4 regions of the Yimella sp. NH-Cas1 genome follow, and region 1 is predicted to be linked to each of the others. Evidence: predicted binding sites of a transcription regulator. Region 1 holds the regulator's gene; each other region holds the start of a gene.
What was found. The regulator LexA, encoded in region 1, represses DNA repair genes until DNA is damaged. The targets are predictions, from matches to a motif close to TCGAACANNTGTTCGA.
Positions count from the first base shown of each region.

Region 1 (3,086 bases):
CAACTTACATCGGTGTAACTACTAGATGTAGGGATGCTATTCCGTTTCGACCCCAAGATGCAAGGTGTGGATCGGAAAGTCTCTCGGCCGGTCCGGCACGTTCACCAAACGTGCTGGTCACGGCGCCGAGGCGTTCGCGACTGGTCGCGACACGCCCGCGAGGCCCCGTGACACACCCGAGCCCCGTTCCCGACGATCGGGAGACGGGGCGCGCCATGTGAGCGAAGTCGTCGTCAGCGAGGAGCCGTCAACGACTGGCCCGGGTGGACATGCAGAGTATTGAGGTCGTTCGCGAGCTGAAGGCGCACGACCGCTTCGGCGACCGGCAACTGCGGGTAGGCCTGGTGCGCAACCTCGGACAGCGTCTGCCCCGGCTGCACCACCAACTGCGTCGTCGACGGCGAGGAGGCGAACGCCCGCCCGGCACCCCAGCCCGCCGCGATCAGGGTGGTGAGCACGAGCACGGCGAGCACGCGACGGCCGCGCATGGTGAGCCGAACCTCGTCCCGGTCGACTCGTGCGACCGGCTGGTTCGACGGCACGAGGGTCAGGTGACGCCGGCGCTGCAGTGTGCGGACCACACGCGGCTGATCCCAGTGAGCAACTGCACTCATGATGTTCTCCGTCCCTGGCGCGAGGCGCCGGATCAAGTTCTCCTTCGCACACGTGTGCGATAGAACGTCTGTACGATGTATAGCACGACTGTTCGAATGATGCGAGACACGCCTCGTACAAATGTTTGAAAACTGTGTCCGAGCCGCATAGCCTCTTTCCATGCTCCGCAGCCTGGCACCGACCACCGACAACCTCCCTCGAAGAGCGCTACACGGCTCGCCGACAGCGGCTTCATCGGTCGTCCAGGATGCATCACCCCGGGCATGCAGGGCCGTACCGATCGACCCGCCCGCACCACCTCACCGACGGCATGACGAAGGACGCAGACGACATGGCCAAGATCCACCAGCTGCCCGACGACGAGGGCGGCGTAGCGCTGACCACCCGCCAGCGCAAGGTCCTCGAAGTGATCCGCAACTCCGTCGACCGGCGCGGCTACCCGCCGAGCATGCGGGAGATCGGTGAGGCCGTCGGCCTGACCAGCCCGAGTTCGGTGGCCCACCAACTGTCGATGCTGGAGCGCAAGGGTTATCTGCGCCGTGACCCCAACCGTCCCCGCGCGATCGAGGTCATCTCCCCCGATCACCAGCAGGACAAGCGGGGCGTGCGTGGCGGTTCCAGCGTCACCTCGAGCGACGACTCCACCATCGACGAGACCGGCGCCGGCGACCAGCGTCCGGCAGCCTCCTACGTGCCCGTCGTCGGACGCATCGCGGCCGGCGGGCCGATCCTGGCCGAAGAGGTCGTCGAAGACGTCTTCCCGTTGCCCAAGCAGATCGTCGGTGAGGGCGACCTGTTCCTGCTCAAGGTGGTCGGTGACTCGATGGTCGACGCCGCGATCTGCGACGGCGACTGGGTCGTCGTGCGCCAGCAGCCGACCGCGACCAACGGCGACATCGTCGCCGCGATGCTCGACAACGAAGCCACCGTCAAGACGTTCAAGCGTCGCGACGGCAAGGTCTGGCTGATGCCGCACAACCCGGCGTACGACCCGATCGACGGTGACCACGCGGTGATCCTCGGCAAGGTCACGGCCGTCCTGCGGCGGGTCTGATCACCGGCGTCGATCGCCGCTCGCGTCCCGGTCGACGTCACCCAGTACGTCCCACACCGCCTCCTGCAGCACCTCGCTCAGGGGGCGGTGTACGTGTCTGGTGGCCAGATGTTCCGCTCGCGACCAACCGGTGTTGACCAGCACGATCGGGATGTCGCGCTCGGCAGCACGCCGCGCGAAACGGAAGCCGGACATCACACCGAGCGAGGATCCGACCACCAGCAGCGACTTTGCCCGCTCGAGACGGTTGAAGCAATGGGCGACCAGATCCTTGGGTACCGATTCGCCGAACATCACGACGTCCGGCTTCAGCAGGTCGCTGCCACAGGTCGGGCACACCACCAGTTCGATGTCATGGATCAGCGAGGGGTCGATGTCGACGTCGCCATCCGGGCGCAGCGGCAGGTCGCGCGCCCTCTCGGCGTCCTGCGCGAACACCGGATTGCGCGTGGCGAACTGCTGCTGGATCCACTCTCGGTCGGCAAGCGCCCGGCAGTTCAGGCAGACGGCTCGCCCGAGGTTGCCGTGCAACTCGATGACATCGCGGGACCCTGCCTGCTGGGCCAGGCCGTCGACGTTCTGGGTGATCGTCGTCTCGAACAGGCCCGCCTTCTCCAGCGCGGCGAGGTGACGGTGCGCTTCGTTGGGCCGCGCCGTCCGGAACCTCTCCCATCCGACATAGGACCGGCTCCAATAGCGTTGCCGCGCAGCGACTCCGGCCCGGAACTCGCTCACGGTCATGGGCTCCACACGGCGTACCCCGTCCGGTCCGCGGTAATCGGGCAGCCCGGATTCGGTGGACAGCCCGGCCCCGGTCATGACCAACACGTCGCCCTCGCGGAGCAGGTGTGCCAGGTGGCTGCGGTCGTCCATCGGACCTTCGTTCTCCATGGGTCGGGTCTGTTCCGAGTTCGAGGCCGCGGCTCATCGAGAGCCGGCGGGCGCATCGGTTCGTACGCTATCGGGGTGGGTCACGCTGGGTTGGCTCGCGGTGATGGGCGACAGCTGTCTCCACGGCCGGACGCGCGAACACGACCGAGGCCCCTTCGCCCCTGATCCTGCCGTTGTTGCTGGTGGTGGCGCACAGGGGCCACCGCCCCGATCAGCCGCGCCGGAGGCGGTGCGGCGGTGGCCTGGATGATGCACTCGGCGCTGCTGGTCGCCATCGGTTCGGCCGTCATGGCCCTGGGCGTCAGGCAAGGATTCGCCGCAGCGTCCCTCTGCCTCATCCTCGGGCTGGCCAGAGCCCAGGCGGGCGCTCGACCGACGTCGTTCGGGCCACGCCCGAGCTGATCGGCACACCGGCGTTCCTGGACCGGTGAGGATCTGCGGCTCGCGCTGCGATTTCATGCTGAGCAGGCGGGTCGGTCGAACGGTTTGTAGGCTGGTGCGCATGATCGACGCTGCCGGCCTCCGG
Region 1 covers NZ_JAKSGG010000003.1:1,767,177-1,770,262, forward strand. The annotation lists gene MF407_RS08825 (LysM peptidoglycan-binding domain-containing protein) at 234-614, opposite strand; gene lexA (transcriptional repressor LexA) at 947-1,669, shown strand; gene MF407_RS08835 (Sir2 family NAD-dependent protein deacetylase) at 1,670-2,560, opposite strand; gene MF407_RS08840 (hypothetical protein) at 2,798-2,962, shown strand; gene MF407_RS08845 (LysR family transcriptional regulator) at 3,063-3,086, shown strand, end outside.

Region 2 (3,086 bases), 1.3 Mb from region 1:
GAGTGCGAGCCCGTGCAGCCCGAGCGCCACCGCCTCGGTGACGAGATCCTCGGGCGAGGAGGCACCGTCCAGGAAGCTGTAGTGCGAGTGGGCATGCAGTTCGGCGTAGGGCACGACGACGTCGGGGCGGTCGATCCTGGCCGGAGTGAACTTGGCACGTTTGCGGGAGAACGCCGGCCCGTCACCACCGTCGGCGACCAACTCCTGCCGCACCTGCGGGCGGACGCCGTGAGAGAGGGCCTGCTCCAGTTGCGACCACGGGATCGGCGGGTTGTTCCATCCCATCCCTCACCACCACAACCTGCGTAGGTCAGTCATAGCGAGCCTCGATCCACCAGCCGTTCGGTGCGGCGATCAGCAACCACGCCTGTGATGCGTCGTCGATGATCTGAAAACGATTGACCTGCAACGGTTTTTGCCACCAATGCTGACGCAGCGGCCAGGGTCCGTTCCATGCGACGATCCGGCGCCGGGGAGACCGATCATGGGCCGGCCGCCAGTGGGTCGGCGGACGGGAAAGGTTGCCGCGCGAATCGACCCCGACCGCCTCGCCGTCGTCCGTGCTCACCTCTGCGGGGCGGGCTCGTCGGAAGACGGTGGCCGGTGCCGGGCCCGGGACGGTGCCCGGCCAGGGTTGCTCCAGCCGGGCCTGGGCCGGAGCGGCATCACCCCACGGACGGATCGCCTGTCGCTCGTGCAGCAACCGTCCGCCGACCAACGTCGCACTGCACACGCCCGAGTGACCGAGTTCGTGCTGCAGCGAGGTGAGTGCATGGACGATGTGTCGGTCGGGGCGTTCTCCCCAGAGGCCTTGAGCGTGTTCGCTTGCAGCCGTGGGAGATTCGGCGGCGACGGCCACCGAGCTGATTGCGTCGAACCGGGTCTCCTGTTCGGCGTCGAAGTCGTCGAGTTGCCACCGGACCCGCTCGACCATGTCGTCGACTCCGAAGGGCCAGGTGTGCCGCCACCGGCGTTCGTGTACCACTCCTGCCTCGGTGCGCAGTTCGACACGGATCTCGTGGCAGACCTGTCCGGCACGGCGCAGGCGCTCGGTCAATTGCTCGCAGTGAACGCGTACCCAGTGGGTGATGGTGGCGGTGTCGGTGGCCGGTGGGTCGCAGACCGCACGTACCGAAAGATCGGTGGGCACCGGGGATGTGCGCAACAAAGGAGCGTCCTGCCCGCTCGCGAGTCGGTGGGCGCGCAGGCCACCCTCGCCGAAGCGTGCATGAACCTGTTGTCGAGGCAGTCGAGCGAACCCGCCAAGGTTGCGAATACCCATGCGACGCAAAGTTTTTGCCAGGTCAAGTTGATCGATCTCCTGCGCGACGGCCTCGACCGGCAGGGTACGCAGGAAGCGGTGGGTGTCGTCGGCGGACAGGTTGACGAACGGGCGTTCGGGCGTCGTCGCGTACGCGGCCTGCTCTGCTGCGAAGAGTCCTTCGGCGACCGCGATCCGGGCGTCGGGGACGTCGGTGTCGCTCAGTTGGTCGAACAGGCTCTCCACCACGGCGTCCTCGCTGCCGTAGAAACGCGAAGCACCGGCGATACGCATCGCGATCGTGCCTGGACGCAGCACCTGCATGTGGGGAACGAGCTTCTCCACCGCACGTAGAACCGGCGCGAAGCGTCGCTCGTCGAGTGCCGGGTCATGTTGCAGGACAACAAGATTCGGACACCGCACCTGCGCTTCTCGGACCCGTAGGCCGACGGTCACGGCTTCCTGGGCCGCGGTCTCGCAGACCGCGACGAGCCGGCCGGCCCGAACCAGTGCGAAGGCCGACGGGGCGGCGCTTCCCATCGAGCGGCGTACCGCCTCGATCGACCAGTTCGGGCACCACACGACCAGCGCACGCGCGGGGCGTGTGCTGAGTGGGATGGACGCGGTCATCCATCGAGTATCGAACATGTGTACGAACTAGGCAAGCGCGGTGAGTCGCGGGCAGGTGGGACATCAATCAGAAAATCTGTCGCTCCGCAAGCCCCCACTTCGTCCTCAGGCATGACACAAATGAGATGTGACTGTTCAGCGAACAGTCTTGGGAGAGCAGGAAGTCTCAACCAACATCTCTTGAAGGGGTTGTAGTTCATGACGCTTGACATCAATCGGCTGCACGGCCAGAACGTTGTCGACCAGGACGGTGACAAGGTCGGTTCCATCGGCCAGGTCTACCTGGACGACGAGACCGACCGCCCCACCTTCGTGACGGTGAAGACCGGGCTTTTCGGCAACAACGAGACCTTCGTTCCGCTGGACATGGCGCAGAACGACGGTGACGACCTGCGTGTCCCGTACACCAAGGACTTCATCAAGGACGCGCCGAACGTCGACGCCGACGGTCACCTGTCCGAGCAGGAGCAGGACGAGATCTACCGCTACTACCAGCTCGACGGTGGCCGCGCCGGCGGTGTGGATGACGGCCGCATCGGCAATGACGGCGACCGCGACCGTGACGGCCTGGGTGTTGCCGGTGCTGCTGGTGAAGTTGCCGGCCGTGGCGGAGATGTCGACCGTGACCTCGACCGTCCCGACACCGGCGACCGCGACCGACGTGGCTTCGACGGCGACGACAACTCGGTCGTCCGCCGCGAGGAGGAGCTCAAGGTCGGCAAGGAGCGTGTCGAGACCGGCCGCGTCCGCTTGCGCAAGCACGTCGTCACCGAGCAGAAGACCGTCACCGTGCCGGTCGAGCGCGAGGAGTTCGAGGTCGTCCGTGAGCCGATCACCGATGGCGACGGCAGCCGTGGCGGCAAGCTCGGCGACGACGAGGTGTCGGTGACCCTCTCCGAGGAGCGTCCGGTGGTCGACAAGGAGGTCGTCGACAAGGAGCGCGTCGGACTGCAGACCAACAAGGTCCAGGACGAGCGCCGCGTCGACGCCGAGGTCGGCCGTGAGGAAGTCGTCGTCGACGAGGACGGCCGTCGTGGTGTCGACGGTGACCGCGACGACAACCGCGGCCTTGCCGACAAGGCGAAGGACAAGGCTCGCGACCTGAAGGACGGCCGCGACAACCACTGAGCTGTCGTGATCGCATGAAGTGGCCCCGGGGTTCTCCCGGGGCCACTTCTCATGTCGCGGAAGATCT
Region 2 covers NZ_JAKSGG010000003.1:452,920-456,005, forward strand. The annotation lists gene MF407_RS02560 (error-prone DNA polymerase) at 1-285, opposite strand, end outside; gene MF407_RS02565 (DNA polymerase Y family protein) at 311-1,891, opposite strand; gene MF407_RS02570 (PRC and DUF2382 domain-containing protein) at 2,090-3,019, shown strand; gene MF407_RS02575 (hypothetical protein) at 3,086-3,086, opposite strand, start outside.
Region 2: MF407_RS02565 (DNA polymerase Y family protein) is a predicted target of LexA. The motif match lies at 1,902-1,917, and genes of this name have one in related genera.

Region 3 (3,086 bases), 410 kb from region 1:
TCACTTTCTGCTGACCTAGTATGCAAGCCGTATGGGCGACGAGCGTACTAAGTCTCACCTTCCCTGGCCGGTTCGTGTCGGACGCAGGGTTGCGGTCCGTCGCCGACTTCTTCCGGGCGACCCGACCGGCGCCGTGTTCACCGACGTGACCGGCGAGCTGCTCTGCGCGGACGGCAGCGGGATCGAGGTCGATTCCCGGCACGGACGCGTTCGTGTCGAGTGGGCCGACGTCGTCGCGGCCAAGGAGATTCCGCCGAAGGCATCACGTCGTGGTCATCCGCACCGCACCGTCCCCATCGACGACCTGCAACGACTGATGGTCGACGGCCTGCCGCCGCTGACCAGCGAGCATCTCGGCGATTGGCTGCTGCGCAGCGCCGAAGGATTCACCGGACGAGCCAATTCCGTTCTTGCCGTTGGCGATTCAGGCTTCTCGCCTTCGGACGCGGTGGACCGCTGCGTGGACTGGTACGCCCGCCTCGGACTGCCTGCGTTGTTCCAGATCGCCGGCCCGGTCGGTTTCGATCCATCGGATCACCCGGTGGTGGCCGAGATCGACCGGCGCGGCGGACGTTGCTCGCCGCGGGTCGCTGTCATGACCGCGGCGGTACGCGAGATCGCGCTGGCGCGATCCGCAATAGGCGTCACCGTCGATGCCACAACTCGACCGACGGACCAGTGGTGGAGTGCGGCGAGTCCGCGCACGATCGATCGACGAACCGTCGCCGCACGCGTTCTCGCCGGGGTCGAGGACGGCCGATACCTGACGCTCTCCGACACCGCGCCGCGCGCGAACACCCGCCTCGCATACTCCCCCGGCTGGGTCGGACTCTTCGACCTGCACGTGGCAGAAGCGTTTCGCGGCAAGGGTTTCGGGCGGGCCCTCGTCGGAGCTGCTGCTCGCGAGGCCGACCGACGCGGCGTCCGCTCGATGTATCTACAGGTGAGCAGCGACAACGCACCGGCCATCGGGCTCTACGAATCGCTCGGGTTCAGCACGCACCACGAGTACATCTACGCCCGTCTCTGAGTCACTCACTTTCCGCCCCGCCGGTTGAACCGAACACCCGTCACGCGCGCTGAGCCCGCGCCCGAGGGAGAGGGCGTACGCGGCGCCGCTGGTTGAGCCGAACGCCCGAGGGACGAGGGCGTACGCGCCGAAACCAAGGCAACCATCCACGACCGCCCAACCACGACCGCTCAACCACGCATTCTCCACAACCCGCGAGTAACCAATTCGGTTGTCCACAAACGATATTCGTCCGTTCACACCATTCCAACTCGGTTCGAACAGGTGTACGATGTGGGCATGTCGAACACCACGACGAAACCCCTCGGACAGGACGCGATCACCCCGCGTGACCTGCTCGAAGCAGTGATGCTCGAAGACGGTGTCGACGCAGCCATCGAACTGGCATCGCACCCCGAACTGGTACCAGGCGCGAACCCCGCCACCATCCAACTGCTCATCGCCCAACTGCTGGCACACAACGTGTTCGAACGCCTCAACAGCGACAACCCGTTCACCGTGGACGCAGCCGGCGACAAGTTCTTCACGCAGGACGACCTCACCGACCTCACCGGGATCGACCAACAGACGGCCGGTGAGCAAGGTGATGGCGACCAGGGTGACGACGAGGATCACTGGGTGACACAGACCCGGCAGTTCGAGGAATCGATCCGGGTGGCGCACTCGGTGATGAACACCGCCGGCGCCGTCCGGGCGATCTCGATCAGTCAGTACGCACGCTGGGACGCCCACGACGTGACCTGCACTGACTTCGTGCAACACGAGCCGGGGCATGTGGGTGAGTTCGCTGCTGATGGTGTCGCGGCCGAACTGCGCCTGTCCTGCATCGCCGCGTCGCAGCTGGTGCGCAAATCGGTGTGGGCAGCCACCAAAACACCGGTTCTGCTCACGGAGGTGGCTGCTGGTGTGGCGAACCTGGACACCGTGACCGCGGTCGCGACCGAACTGCAGGACGCCCGCCCCGACACCTGCGAACTCATCGAAGACACGATCCTTCAACGCAAGATCCACTGCCGGGGTGCGGCGTCCGCACGCCGCTCCACCCGCACCCTCCTCACCAGGTTCGAGGCGGCAGCCGCCCGCAAGACCCACAAGCGTACGAAAGCACAGCAGACCGGGGTGTGGTTCGACCCCCACCCCACCCCCGGGTTGGCGTCCTTCACCGCGGTCCTGCCCGATGCGCAGGTCGCGGAAATCTGTGACCTGGTCGAGAAACGCGCCTACGATCTCAAACGGTCCGACACCAGTGAAGACGCTGCCGACAAACTCCTGGGTGAGTACCGGGCCGACGCGTTGTACGAGATCGTCACCCGCAACCTGAACTACATCCTTGATATTCAGATCCTTACTCCCACCGCATGCCAGGGCTGCAGCAACAACTCTGCGGACGCGAACAGGAACGGCGATTCCGGTCGTGACCGCGGCAAGGAGGACAGTGGCGATGACGGCGACGACGGCCGCTTAGGCGGCAACCCAGGCGGCAACCCCGGCGGTGGCGGGAACGGTCCCGGCGGCACCGGCGGTGACACACCCGGTCCCAGCAAGGGGAGGTCATCCAAGAAGACCGTGACCCGCGGCGAAGCGCTCGGCCTCTTCACCAGCACGAGCAGCGACACGAACCGCGACACCGGTGCGTTAGGAATCCATCACCGCGCGGGCGCACTGTCCGGGTACGGGATCGAAGCACTCATCCAGAACGCCACCACGATCACCACCACCGGGGTCGAATTCAACCCACTCACCGGCGAACTCATCCACCAGGACACCTCACAGGCGTACCGACCACCCGAGACGATGCGCCGCAGGATCCAAGCCCGCGATCAACACTGCCGAGCACCCGGGTGTGCCCGGCACGCGGTGTTCACCGACACCGACCACGTCACCGCCTACCAACGCGGCGGACCCACCACCGACACCAACCTGCAATGCCTGTGCCGACACCACCACAAAATGAAACAAAGCGGCTGGCAGGTGGTCATGAACACCGCCGGCGTGTGCGCCTGGACCTCACCCACCGGCCGCACCTACACCACCGAACCCGGACTCCTACAGACCT
Region 3 covers NZ_JAKSGG010000003.1:2,173,006-2,176,091, forward strand. The annotation lists gene MF407_RS10745 (GNAT family N-acetyltransferase) at 32-1,030, shown strand; gene MF407_RS10750 (HNH endonuclease signature motif containing protein) at 1,310-3,086, shown strand, end outside.
Region 3: MF407_RS10750 (HNH endonuclease signature motif containing protein) is a predicted target of LexA. The motif match lies at 1,287-1,302, and genes of this name have one in related genera.

Region 4 (3,086 bases), 1.0 Mb from region 1:
GGTGGCCTGCTGGCGTTGCTCGAGCAGTTTGCCGCCCGTGGGATCAACATGACCCGTTTGGAGTCGCGTCCGACCGGTGTGGCGATGGGCTCGTACTGCTTCTCGATCGACTTCGAGGGTCACCTGGACGATGCTCGCGTGGCGGAGACCTTGAAGTCGCTGCACCGCGTGGCGGCGAAGGTGCGCTTCTTCGGTTCCTACCCGCGGGCCGACCGGCGTCCGGCAACTGTGGTGCCGACGGCGACGGACGAGGCGTTCGTTGAATCGCAGACGTGGTTCGAGATGTTGCGTGTGGACAGTTAGGACGCTGCCCCGGTGCTCCATTGCTGCACCCCTTCGTCGGGCTGATGCCAGGTCACGCCTTCATCGGTGACGGTCGCAGTCAGGTTGTCGCGGTGGACGATGCGGTGGTGGGTGCTGCACATGAGTGCCGAGTTGAGCAGCGAGGTCTCGCCGCCGTGCCACCAGTACTTCACATGGTGGACCTCGCACATGACCGGCGGTCTGGTGCATCCCGGATGAGTGCAGTGTCGATCTCGTTGAATCACTGCTGCGCGGAGTTCCTTGTCGACCAGTCGACGTTTTCGACCGACGTTCAACGGTTGGCTCTTCGATCCGAGCACCATCGGGATGATCTCGGCGTCGCAGGCCAGTTGTCTGACCGTGTCGGGCGTCATCCCGACTCCGCCTTGGCTGTAACCGAGGCCGGACAGGACTCCGGCGAGGTGTTCGTAGTTGATGGTGACCACGATTCTCGCGGTGCCGGCAGACTTGGTCTGACCGTCGTTGTCGACCGCCTGCGCGGCAATACGAATGAGTTCGGTGAACGCATCGGCGCGGCGCTTCCCGGGGGTGCGCAGATCGGGCTCGCCCTTGCTCTTCGAACTGTCGTGGTGAGCATCGCCGTCGGCCTCGTCCGTCCGATGGTTGTGGTGCACGTTGTCGCAGCACTCGGAGGCCGGCGAAGGGGCGGCCATCGCCTGGATCGCGTGCTTCACCTTCTCGGCGTTGTCGGGGCTGAGGTCGGCGATGAGCCGTACCAACCCGTTCGGCAGGTTGGACCACGACAGCGACTCGTGCCGCTGCATAGCGTCTTCCTTGGCATCAGGCTGGTCGTCGTCAGCGAAGCGGGCGACGATCCGGCGGGTGAGTTCACGGACTGCCTTCGCGCCGGACCCGGGCGGCAGGCAGAGGAACGCGCCCAACAACTCGTCGCGATCGGCGCCCGGCAGTATCGCGGTGACCGGTCCGATCTCGTGCAGTGCGGTCGCCGCGATGGCGGCGTTGGTGCGTCCGCTGATGATCGCGTCCAGCACCAGTGCGTTCTTGGGTGCACGACAGGCTTGGGCAAGCTTCGCCAGGCGCGAGCAGTGTCCGGGCTCCAGTCCGGCGACGACCTGGAGGGGTTCCTTCGGATCGGCGTCCGTCGCCGCGCTCGGCTCCTGACCGATCGGGACGAGAGGGCCGGCCGCGCCTGTGCCCGCCTCACCCATGACGGCGGTGATCGATTCGCCGCGGGACAGGCGGCCGATCCATTGCGCTGCGTCGGCTGCCGTGGAAGAGGCCACCAGGCCGCGATCGATCGCATCGGTCGTCAGGGCGACCACAAGCGCCTCGGTCTGTTGCATGTGCGCGAGCGCGGAGCGTGCGGCCGCCGTGAGTTCGGCGTCGGTGAGGTTCGTACTGATGTCGGCCAGGCGCCGCACGGCCGGCAGCGCACCGGCCACGGTGTCGACGCAGCCGGCTGCCTCACCGGGGCGACTGGGCGCAGCCTCGCGCATCCCGAACGCGATCGGGCCCTGGGCCAGCGGGTCGTGCGGCAGTGGAATGTCGTCGATGGCCATACCCGGTCACCCCTCCCCAGAAGTGCTCTACCTGATGCATTCATCGTACATGTGTTCGAAGATGAATGGAAGAGGCTCGGTTACGAATTTCGTTCGTCGACAGCGAAATTCACCTACCGGCGGGTATCCACAGCCCCTTGTTTCGGCGCTGGTTGTCCACAGGCCGCGGACGCCGGTTGACGGCGGCTACCGAGCCGGACGAAGCGCTTGTTCGACGATCGGCCACCAATGGCGCGCGTCCAGAGACTGACGCGCTGCATCGAGCGTGACCCACGTGCCCGCCACCACGGGTTCCACCTGCGCATCGACCACGATCACCGGCAAGTGAGCGTGCGGGACCGGGTGCGGATACGGACCTCGGCGGTGCTGCCGGCGGGGAGCCAGGGTGCGGACGGCGTTTCGCCGAGCAACTTCTCCGACTCGTGAATGGAGCAAAGCTAGGCGACGTCTGCAGCCGGTCGTGGTGTGGCGGTCGCCTGCTCCTACGAGGCGCCTGTTGAAGGCGCCTTCGGTCCCTGGGGCAGGACGAAGACGAAGCGACCCGAAGTCAGGCCGGACGAACCCAGACCACGTAGTTGTTCAGGTGGTGACCGTCGACGACCTTCGACGCACGGTCGCAGGTGATGAGCGCGACGACCGGGGTTTGCGAGGAGCCCCAGACGCGGGCGTCCCTGGTGAGTGCGGTCTTGTTGACCGACTGCCGCTCGGTGACCTTCCAGGCCAGGGTGCGTCCGTTGCTGCACTTCACCGAGACGGACGCGCCGATCGCGACGCGGTCGAGTTCGTAGAAGTCGTCCGGCCCGTCGTACGTCACGTGACCGGCGACGACGGAAACGCCCTTGTCGCCGGGCTGCGGCGATTTGTCGTACCACATGGTGGTGCGGGCGGGCGGGTAGATCTGGCCCTGGGAGTTCGTGCCCATGGCGACGATCGGCTCGGTGATCCCGACGCTCGGGACGTCGACCCTCGTCGGCACGCAGCCCTGTCCGGGGGTCGCAGCGATCGATGTCGGACGACTGTTGTCCTTCGGCTGGGGCACCACCGTCGACGTCGTCGAAGAGCCGGCCGGGCTGCTGGTCGCTGAGGTCGGAGTCGATACGGATGTCCCCGGGGCAGAACCGGATTCGGGGGACGAGGATGCACCGCTGGTGCCGCTGGAGGTCTGGTTCGTCGAGCCAGGATCGGCAGGGGCCGAACTGGTGCCCGAGACGCCGGTCGTCCCGGAGGTGGCCGACGTGGCGG
Region 4 covers NZ_JAKSGG010000003.1:2,791,597-2,794,682, reverse strand. The annotation lists gene pheA (prephenate dehydratase) at 1-303, shown strand, start outside; gene MF407_RS13805 (HNH endonuclease signature motif containing protein) at 300-1,844, opposite strand; gene MF407_RS13800 (class F sortase) at 2,392-2,766, opposite strand; gene MF407_RS13795 (hypothetical protein) at 2,765-3,086, shown strand, end outside.
Region 4: MF407_RS13805 (HNH endonuclease signature motif containing protein) is a predicted target of LexA. The motif match lies at 1,888-1,903, and genes of this name have one in related genera.